3 regions of the Spiribacter roseus genome follow, and region 1 is predicted to be linked to each of the others. Evidence: predicted binding sites of a transcription regulator. Region 1 holds the regulator's gene; each other region holds the start of a gene.
The links. The regulator sigma-54, encoded in region 1, starts transcription at its own class of promoters, with help from an activator protein. The targets are predictions, from matches to a motif close to TGGCANGNTNCNTGCTT.
Positions count from the first base shown of each region.

Region 2: the regulator sigma-54 is predicted to act here: its motif matches at 1,900-1,916, upstream of urtA (urea ABC transporter substrate-binding protein).
Region 3: the regulator sigma-54 is predicted to act here: its motif matches at 2,059-2,075, upstream of exaC (acetaldehyde dehydrogenase ExaC).

Region 1 covers NZ_CP016382.1:1,433,167-1,436,440, reverse strand. The annotation lists gene BBH56_RS07035 (PTS sugar transporter subunit IIA) at 1-199, opposite strand, end outside; gene hpf (ribosome hibernation-promoting factor, HPF/YfiA family) at 205-531, opposite strand; gene BBH56_RS07025 (RNA polymerase factor sigma-54) at 555-2,024, opposite strand; gene lptB (LPS export ABC transporter ATP-binding protein) at 2,086-2,817, opposite strand; gene lptA (lipopolysaccharide transport periplasmic protein LptA) at 2,823-3,274, opposite strand, start outside.
Region 2 covers NZ_CP016382.1:989,088-992,361, forward strand. The annotation lists gene urtB (urea ABC transporter permease subunit UrtB) at 1-476, opposite strand, end outside; gene urtA (urea ABC transporter substrate-binding protein) at 529-1,845, opposite strand; gene ureG (urease accessory protein UreG) at 2,009-2,635, opposite strand; gene BBH56_RS04925 (urease accessory protein UreF) at 2,665-3,274, opposite strand, start outside.
Region 3 covers NZ_CP016382.1:492,528-495,801, forward strand. The annotation lists gene BBH56_RS02495 (pyridoxal phosphate-dependent aminotransferase) at 1-69, shown strand, start outside; gene BBH56_RS02500 (DUF779 domain-containing protein) at 48-419, opposite strand; gene exaC (acetaldehyde dehydrogenase ExaC) at 483-2,003, opposite strand; gene BBH56_RS02510 (sigma-54-dependent Fis family transcriptional regulator) at 2,213-3,274, shown strand, end outside.

The DNA.
Region 1 (3,274 bases):
GTGCCACCCCGCGCCCCAGTCCGGTGCTGCCCAGACGCTCACGCACGATCAACCCCTCGAAGATGGCGCGCGTGGCGTCGCCGCCCGCCCGGGTATCGGCCATGAGTTGCTCGCTCATGCGCTCCAGGGCGCGTTTCTTGCTGGTGACGTCGACCCCGCACTGCGTGCGCGTCACCGACAGCAGTCGGGTAAGCTCCATGATGCTCAGGGTTCCAGATTATCGCCGACGCGTCCCTGCTCCGGATGATGGTCGCTGCGCTTTTCCTTGTGCTTGACGACTTGGCGGTCCAGCTTGTCGACCAGCAGGTCGATGGCGGCATACATCTCGCTGGCGGTGGACTCGGCGAACAGCCGGGCGCCGCTGACCACCAGGGTGGCCTCCGCCTTACGGGTCTTTTTCTCGACGGTCAGAATCACATGGACGTCGACGACATGATCAAAGTGGCGCTCGAGGCGCTGGAATTTCTCCTCGACGTAGTCACGCAGCGCGTTGGTGACATCGACGTGATGGCCGGTAATGTCGATTTTCATGATTTCCCCTTATGTTTTCTTCTTCAGCGTAGCCGTTTGCGTTGGGTTGACGAGGCGATCCCCATGACTTCCCGGTATTTGGCCACGGTTCGCCGCGCCACGTGAATGCCCTCCCCACGCAGCGTCTCGGTCAGCCGTGAATCGCTGAGTGGCTTGGCCGGATCCTCTGCCGCCACCTGCCGGCGGATGCGCGCGCGAATGGCCGTCGCCGAGCACTCACCGCCGTCGGCCGTCGGGACATGGCTTGAGAAAAAATGCTTGAACTCCAGCGTGCCCTGGGGCGTGAGGATGTATTTCCGCGAGGTGATCCGCGATACGGTCGATTCATGCATGTCGATGGCCTCGGCGACATCGCGCAGCACCAGTGGCTGCATCGACTCTTCACCATACTCCAGAAACGCCTGCTGGCGCTCGACGACGCATTCGGCCACGCGCTGCAGCGTGTCGCGCCGCGACTCCAGGCTTTTGATCAGCCAGCGTGCCTCCTGCAGGTGATCGCGCAGCAGGCTGTTGTCACGGCTGCTGTCGCCCCGCCGGATCAGGCTCGCGTAGTAGTCGTTGATGCGCACCCGGGGCGAAGCCTCGGGGTTGATCTCGACCTGCCAGCGGCCGTTGACCCGCCGCACCCGACAGTCGGGGACGACGTAATCGGTGCGGGTTTCGCCGAATCGCGATCCGGGATGGGGGTCGAGTCGGCGGATCAGCGACAGGGCCACGTCCAGCTGTTCCTGGTCGACCTTCAGGTGCTCGCGCAGCGCGACCTGCCGGCCTGGGCTGAACAGTGACCAGTCGGCTTCAATGGCCTGGCGGGCGGTCTGGCGCCCGGGCGTGTCCGGCGGCATGGCGTCGATCTGGATCTGCAGTGCCTCGCGGGCGTCACGGGCGCCGATGCCGATCGGGTCCATGTGCTGGAGGATCGTGAGGACGGCGTTGATGTCGTCCTCGTCGATGTCGGCGTCGACATCGGCGTCGAGGGCGGACCGCAATTCGCTGACCGGCTCGGCCAGATGCCCGCGCTCGTCCAGGGCATCGATCAGTGCGGCGGCGATCTGACGGTCGGTTGCGCCCAGGCTGGACAGATCGACCTGCCACTGCAGGTGATCGCGCAGCGAATCGGCGGGGGCCGCCTGGCGATCGAGAAAGTCGCTGCCGCCGTCGCCTTCCGCCGTGGCGCCCGCCGGCCCGTTATGACCGGTGTCATCCCAGTGCTCGGAGACCGCCATGCCCTCGCCCAGCTCGGTGGCGTCGGTGGCGTTCGAACCCAGACGCTCTTCCGACGGATCGGGGGTGGCCGGCGTCGTCCCCTCGGGCGCGGCGGCTGCGGCGGCGTGATCGGTGTCGTCTTCGGGCTCGAGCATGACGTTGGACTCGAGCGCTTCGCGGATCTCGAGCGCCAGCTCGGCCGCCGGCAGCTGCAGCAGCCGGATCGCCTGCTGCAGCTGGGGCGTCATGGTGAGCTGTTGACTGGCCCGAAGTTCAAGCGACTGCTTCATTGTTCCCCGCGTGCGAATTGGTCTGGATAGCGTAACGCCGGCTGTCCGGCGCCCGCCAGTCTCACAGGTGGAAGTCCTCGCCCAGGTAGACCGCCCGCACCTCGGCGTTGTCGAGGATCATGCCGGGGGTCCCGTCGGCGATCACCCGGCCGGCGTTGAGGATGCTGGCACGGTCGACCAGGGCCAGCGTCTCGCGGACGTTGTGATCGGTGATCAGTACGCCGATACCGCGCTCCGCCAGGTGTCGGACGATGCCCTTGATGTCGCCCACCGAGATCGGATCAACGCCGGCGAAGGGCTCGTCCAGCAGGATGAAGCGCGGATCGGCGGCCAGCGCCCGGGCAATCTCAACGCGCCGTCGCTCGCCGCCCGACAGGCTGATCCCGGCCTGGTCACGCAGATGCCCGATGCCGAACTCCTCCATCAGTGCCTCCGCCTGCTCAAGCCGAGCCTGGCGCGACAGCCCGTCACGGGTCTCGAGCACGGCGAGCAGGTTGTCGAGCACCGGCAGCCGCCGGAACACCGATGCCTCCTGGGGCAGGTAGCCGATCCCGCGCCGTGCCCGGGCATGCATGGGGAGGCTGCCAATGTCATCGCCATCCAGCCGGATGACCCCGGCGTCCGCCCGGATCAGGCCGACAATGATGTAAAAGCTGGTGGTCTTGCCAGCCCCATTCGGGCCCAGCAGACCGACGATCTCACCACTCTGCAGGCCGATGGAAACCCCATCCACCACTGAGCGTCCGCGATAGGTTTTTGACAGCCCGTGGGCCTCGAGCTGGTTGCGCGCCATGCCGGTCAGTCCGTCGCAGGGTTGACGCTGACATTGACGCGCTCGTCGTCGTCAGCGCCGCTCTCGGCAACGGTGCGGGCGGTTTCGGGGTAATGCGTGACGGTGCGTCCGGTCACTGTGTTGTCGCCCTGCCAGAGGCGTCCGCCCTGTTTGAGGATCAGCCGCTCGGGACCGGCGACGAAGTATTCCATCCGCGGTGCCTCGGCCCGTCGCGGGGCGGCATCCGCCACGGTCTCGCGGTAGGTGGCCGGGGTGCCGTCCACGGTCACCTGCTCGAGCTCGCCCGCGCCATTGCTGAATACCCGCATGACGTCGCCGGTGATGCGCAGGGCGCCGCGCGTCAGCACGACGTCGCCGCGATACACGCTGATGCCCTCGGCCTCGTCAACCTCGGCGCGGTCGGCCACCAGCTCCACCGGTGGCGGGGCGGACGCCCCATCGCCGTCTTGGCCATGCG
Region 2 (3,274 bases), 440 kb from region 1:
CGCTTGGCAATCGCCGGGTCGGGGGATTCCAGCAGGCGCTCGACCGCCTCGCTACGCGCCTGGCGATCGGGGCTGGAGAGTCCCGCCAGCGCCAGCATCTTGCGCGCTTCGGTGCGAACTGCGTTGTTGATGCTCACCCGGCGGATTTCGTACTGCGAGGCTTCGCCGACCCGCTCGCCACTGAGCGGATCGGTCACCGCGAATCCCGAATCAAGGCTGTCGGCGATGACGATCTCGCCACCCCCGATCCGAAAGTACAGCCGGCTGTCGAGAAGGGCCTGCAGCACGGGCACTGCCCGCGGGTGGCCACTCTCGGCAATCGTGCGGACCGCCGCTGCCTTGTCATCAAAACTTCCCTCATTGAGCTGGCGCAGACTCGAGACCAGCGCCTCGTCATCCGCCGCTCCGGCGGGCGACGCCGTCAGACCCAGGGCCATGAGCAGACTGACCAGCATGCATCGGGCAAAGCGTTTCATGAATGATCCCTCAAGGCGCTGCCCCACCGGCGGCGGGGCAGCGTCGCCATGGTCAGTCGCCGTAGTCCTGACCTGAACACACGCCGGTCTCGACGTTGTAATTGCCGCAGACCAACGGTGCCCGCCAGCTGGCGATGATGTCGCTGCTCTCGGGGAGATAGTCCGACCAGGCATCACCGGCCACTTCGCCGTTGGTTTCCCATACCACCGAGAACTGCCCATCAGGCTGGATCTCACCGATCATCACCGGCTTGGTGATGTGGTGGTTGGGCATCATGGTGGCGTAGCCGCCGGTGAGATTGGGGACGGTCACGCCGATGATCGCGTCCTGCACCGCTTCAACGTCGGTTGTACCGGCCCGGCGCACGGCCTCGACCCACATGTTGAAGCCGATGTAATGGGCCTCCATCGGATCGTTGGTGACCGCCGAGGTATCATCCTTGAACTCGTGCCACGCCTGGATGAACTCGACGTTCTCCGTGGTCGGCGCGCTCATGAAGTAGTTCCAGGCGGACATGTGACCGACCAGCGGTTCGGTGTCGATCCCGGCAAGCTCCTGCTCACCCACCGAAAAGGCCACCACCGGAATATCCGAGGCGGAAACGCCCTGGTTGGCCAGCTCGGTGTAGAACGGGACGTTGGCGTCACCGTTGATGGTCGAGACGATGGCGGTCTTCTCACCCTGGCCCCCGAAGTCGCGCACATCCGAGACGATGCTCTGCCAGTCGGAATGCCCGAACGGCGTGTAGTTGATCATGATGTCTTCCTCGGCCACCCCGTTATCCATGAGGTACTGCTCGAGGATCTTGTTGGTCGTGCGGGGATAGACATAGTCGGTCCCCAGCAGCGCGAAGCGCTCCACGTCCAGTTCATCCATCAGGTAATCAACCGCCGGAATGGCCTGCTGGTTGGGTGAGGCCCCCAGATAGAACACATTCTCGGAGGATTCCTCGCCCTCATACTGCACCGGGTAGAAGAGCAGCCCGTTGAGCTCTTCGAACACCGGCAGGACGGACTTTCGCGAGACCGATGTCCAGGTGCCGAACACCACGTCAACCTCGTCGTCCGCCAGCAGCTGCCTTGCCTGCTCGGCGAATCGCGGCCAGTCCGAGGCCGGGTCCACGACCACCGGTTCGATTTCGCGGCCAAGCAGGCCGCCGTTCTCGTTCTGCTGCTCGATGAGCATCTCGACGGTTTCCTTGAGGGCCGTCTCACTGATCGCCATCGTGCCGGACAGTGAATGCAGGATGCCGACCTTGATCGGATCCTCCTCCTGGGCCAGTGCGCTGTTGCCTCCCAGGCCAAGCGCCAGAACGCCAGCGGCAAGCGTACTTGCCATGCCGTTATGCAGTCGCTTCTTTGCGTACATGCGTGAACTCCTTTGAAGTGAATCACCAGGCCGACCATCGGCCTGTTCACTGGATAGCAATTAACGTGCCAGCTGTTCGGGCTACCGCCCGGCAGGCGTCAACCGGTGTCGCATGCGCCACACTGGTGCGGGCGCGACCGGCGATTCACGCTCGTAGTGCACGCTAGGCCACCGAGCGCGCCAGCATGCCCTCCCGCAGGATGAATTCAATGATGCCCTCAACGCCTTCTCCGGCGGCGATGCTCGCAAGCTGGAACGGGGCCTCGCCGCGCATCATGCGGCTGTCACGGGCCATCACGTCGAGCGACGCCCCCACCTGCGGCGCGAGGTCGGTCTTGTTGATGACCAGCAGGTCAGAGCGTGTGATGCCGGGGCCGCCCTTGCGCGGGATCTTGTCGCCGGCCGAGACATCGATGACGTACAGGGTCAGATCGGAGAGTTCCGGCGAGAATGTGGCCGAGAGGTTGTCGCCACCACTTTCAATGAACACCACATCGAGATCACCGAAGCGCGCCTGCAGATCGGCGACCGCGGTGAGATTCATCGAGGCATCCTCGCGGATGGCGGTATGCGGACACCCACCCGTTTCAACGCCGACGATGCGCCCGCTGGGCAGTGCCTCGTGGCGCGAGAGAAACTCGGCATCCTCGCGGGTGTAGATATCATTGGTCACCACGGCAAGCGACAGGCGCTCGCGAAGCGCCCGGCACAGCGCCAGCGTGAGGGCGGTCTTGCCGGATCCGACCGGTCCACCGATACCGACGCGCAGCGGAGTGGGGTTATCTGTCATGACGGGGCATCCTCCGGAATTGTGATCGTTCAGCTGCGAAACAGCCGTGAGTACTGGACCTCGTGCCAGCCGCTGGCCAGGCTGACGCCCGGGGTGGTGGCACCAATGGATTCATCATCGAGGGCAGCGGCGTTGTCGACGGCCCCGGGGATGGCGTCCGCGATACGAAGCAGCGCACGCTGACCGGCGCTCTGCCCCAGGGGAACGAGCTTGACCGCCGCGGCCACCTGATTCTCGGACCAGGCCCAGGCATAGCCGAGGGCGGCCTGATCCATGCCGATGGCCCAGCGCGCGGTGGCCAGGGCGAAGGCGGTGGCCCAGGTGACATCGCGGTCGCGGTCGAAAGTGAGCGCCTCGCTGATGCCGAACTCACCGAGCAGCCGCATCAGTGCCCGGCCGATGTGAATATCCTCGGCGCGCAGCTCAGCGGTTTCCCGGGCCGCGAGCAGACGACTGGTCCAGACCTCGACCGCCGGGCGGTCATCGCGCTGCCAGGCGGCCTGCAGACGCGCCAGTACCGGCAGATCAAGCGCCCCGATCCCGCTCGGCAACTGACCGCCAACCCAATCGACCAGAGACGGCTCGTCGCCCACCCAGCCCTGCTCAATGGCGGTCTCCAGACCGGCCGAGTAGGCGTAG
Region 3 (3,274 bases), 940 kb from region 1:
ACCACCGACACCGACCGACTGGCAACGGCGGTGAGTCGCATCCAGCGCTATCTGGCCGCCGGCGGCTGATCCCGCGGCGGTACGCTGCACAGTTCAGAGCGGGTCAGGAAGCGTTTGCCCTCGGGCGCTTCCAGTGAGAATCCGGAGCCACGCCCCTCGATCACGTCGATGATCAATCGCGTGTGCGCCCAGAGCGCATACTGGTCACCGCCGATGTAAAAGGGCTGTCCGCCGATGTCGCCAAGGTGGACATCGCGCGCGCCCACCCTGAATTCGTCGCGGGGATAGCACATGGGTGCACTCCCGTCACAGCAACCGCCGGACTGGTGAAACAGCAATGGCCCGTGGCGCCGCTGCAGCTCGGCGATCAGTGCTTCTGCCGCAGGTGTCGCCACAACGCCCATTTCATTCGTGCTCATGATCGTCTCCTCGTCCGCAGCACCGGGCGGGCGTGACCCGCCCGCCCGGCGTTATCCGCCCGCCTAGAACAGTCCCATGGGGGACTCGCTGTAACTCACCAGCAGGTTTTTGGTCTGCTGGTAGTGCGCGAGCATCATGAGGTGGTTTTCGCGACCGAAGCCTGACTGCTTGTAGCCACCAAACGCCGCGTGCGCGGGGTAGAGGTGATAGCAGTTGGTCCAGACACGGCCGGCCTGAATGCCGCGGCCCATGCGATAGGCCGTGTTGACGTTGCGCGTCCACAGGCCCGCGCCGAGTCCGTACAGCGTGTCATTGGCGATACTCAGGGCGTCATCCCGATCGTCAAAGCCGGTGACCGAGACCACCGGGCCAAAAATCTCTTCCTGGAAGACGCGCATGCGATTGTCGCCCTCGAAGACGGTGGGCTGAACGTAGTAGCCACCGCTCAGTTCGCCGCCCAGGTCCAGACTCTCACCGCCGGCGAGGACTCTGGCACCCTCCTGCCGGCCGATATCCAGATAGGCCATGATTTTTTCCAGCTGATCGCGCGATGCCTGCGCGCCCACCATCGTCTCGGTATCAAGCGGATTGCCCGTTTTAATGCGGGATACCCGGTCAAGCGCAGCATCCATGAAGTCGCCATAGAACGAGCGCTGCACCAGTGCCCGTGACGGGCAGGTGCAGACCTCACCCTGATTGAGGGCGAACATCGCGAATCCCTCGAGGGTTTTCTCCCGGAAGCCGTCATTGGCGGCAAAGCAGTCAGCAAAAAAGACGTTGGGTGACTTACCGCCCAGCTCCAGCGTAACCGGAATCAGGTTTTCCGATGCGTACTGCATGATCAGTCGCCCGGTGGTGGTCTCTCCGGTGAAGGCCACCTTGCTGATCCGTGGGTTCGAGGCAAGCGCCTTGCCCGCCTCGGCGCCGAAGCCGTTGACGATATTGAGCACACCGGCCGGCAGCAGGTCGGCGATCAGCTCGGTGAGCATCAGAATGCTGGCCGGTGTCTGTTCGGCGGGTTTGAGTACCACACAGTTGCCGGCCGCCAGCGCCGGCGCCAGCTTCCACGTGGCCATCAGGATCGGGAAATTCCAGGGAATGATCTGACCGACCACACCGAGGGGTTCATGGATCTGATAGGACACCGTGTCGTCGTCGAGCTCGCCAAGTGATCCTTCCTGGGCACGGATGACGCCGGCGAAATAACGGAAGTGATCGATCGCGAGCGGCAGATCGGCCGCCAGCGTTTCCCGGACCGGCTTGCCATTCTCCCAGGTCTCCGCCACGGCAAGCGCCTCGAGGTTGGCCTCCATGCGATCGGCGATGGTGTTCAGAATGACGGCGCGCGCCGCCACCGGCGTCTTGCCCCAGGCCGCCTTTGCCGCGTGGGCTGCATCCAGCGCCTTTTCAACGTCGGCCGCCTTGGAGCGCGGAATGCGGCAGAAGGTCTGCCCGGTGACCGGTGTGGGATTATCGAAGTACTCGCCGTCGAGCGGGGCCTGCCAGTCCCCGCCAATGAAGTTCTGATATTCGCTTTTGAAATGGACGATGGCGTTCGTGCTGCCGGGATTGGCGTAGATCATGGTCTCTCCTCCGTTTTTATGGGTCGGGACGGGATGCGTGCCCGCACCGATACACCAGCAAGATCTGCGCCAATTGATGGCTGCGCGCCCGGCGCTTGCGTCGCGCCCGGGACTGGGCGATCGTGCTATTCAACCTGTCCGCTAGAGACGGGTGGCCGGTGTGCCGTTTTAGAACAATCTGTCGCGGACTGCGACAGAGGAGGAGGGCGATGGACGAGCGGCCGTTTAACGATCGCGCCCGGCTTGCCGGCGCGCGGCGTCAGCTGTTGGCGGGCGAGCGGACGCCGGCCGGTGTGGCGGATGGGGTGGCGGCCTCCTGGCAGCGGGTGGCGGCGGCCGGGCTCTCACCGCGGCAACAGGCGGCTGATGCCGTTTTTGATGCGGCGGCGTTGCGGGCGGCCCGGGCCGACAACGAGTCGCTGATCGCGCTGGCGCTGCCGGAAATCGAAAACCTGTATCACCAGATCAGCGGCAGCAACAGTGCCGTATTGCTCTGCGATGCGCACGGCACGATCCTCGAGCGCCACGGTGACCCGCATTTCCATGCCCGCAGTCAGCGCGTTGCACTGGCACCGGGTGCATGCTGGGGCGAGCCGGTGCGCGGGACCAACGCCATCGGCCTCGCGCTGGCACAGGGCGGTCCAGCGTCGGTCCACGGCCCCGAGCATTATCTGCAGTGCAATACTTTCCTGACCTGTGCGGCGGCGCCGATCCGTGACACGGCGGGGACCGTGATCGGCCTGCTGGATGTCTCCGGGGATCAGTCGGCCCGCCAGATCCATGCCCTGGGGCTGGTGCGGATGGGCGCACGAATGATCGAAAACCGCTGGCTCACGGCGGAGTTCGCCGACAGCTTCCATCTTCATCTCCATGCGCGGCCGGAGCTGCTGGGCACCCTCAGCGAGGGGATTCTCGCGCTCGATGGTGATGGACGGGTATTGGCCCTGAACGAGGTGGCGCGCAGCTACTTCGGCGACGACTGCGTGGGCGAGCGCTTCGAAGGGCTCTTTGAGGAGACGTTCGAGGGCTTGCTGCGCAGTGACGAGGCGATGCCGCTGCGGCGGACCCTCAGCGGGATCATGACCTGCCTGCGCCTGGTCGCGCCGCCGTCGCGCATCCACGGGTCGACGCCGGCGGCTGCGCTGTCCGATGACACGACGTTCGAGCGCTTGCACGCGGGGGATGATGCAGTGGCGGACACACTGCGTCGGGCTCACCGTGTCTTCGCCCGAAACATCCCCCTTCTGATCGAGGGCGAGACCGGCACCGGT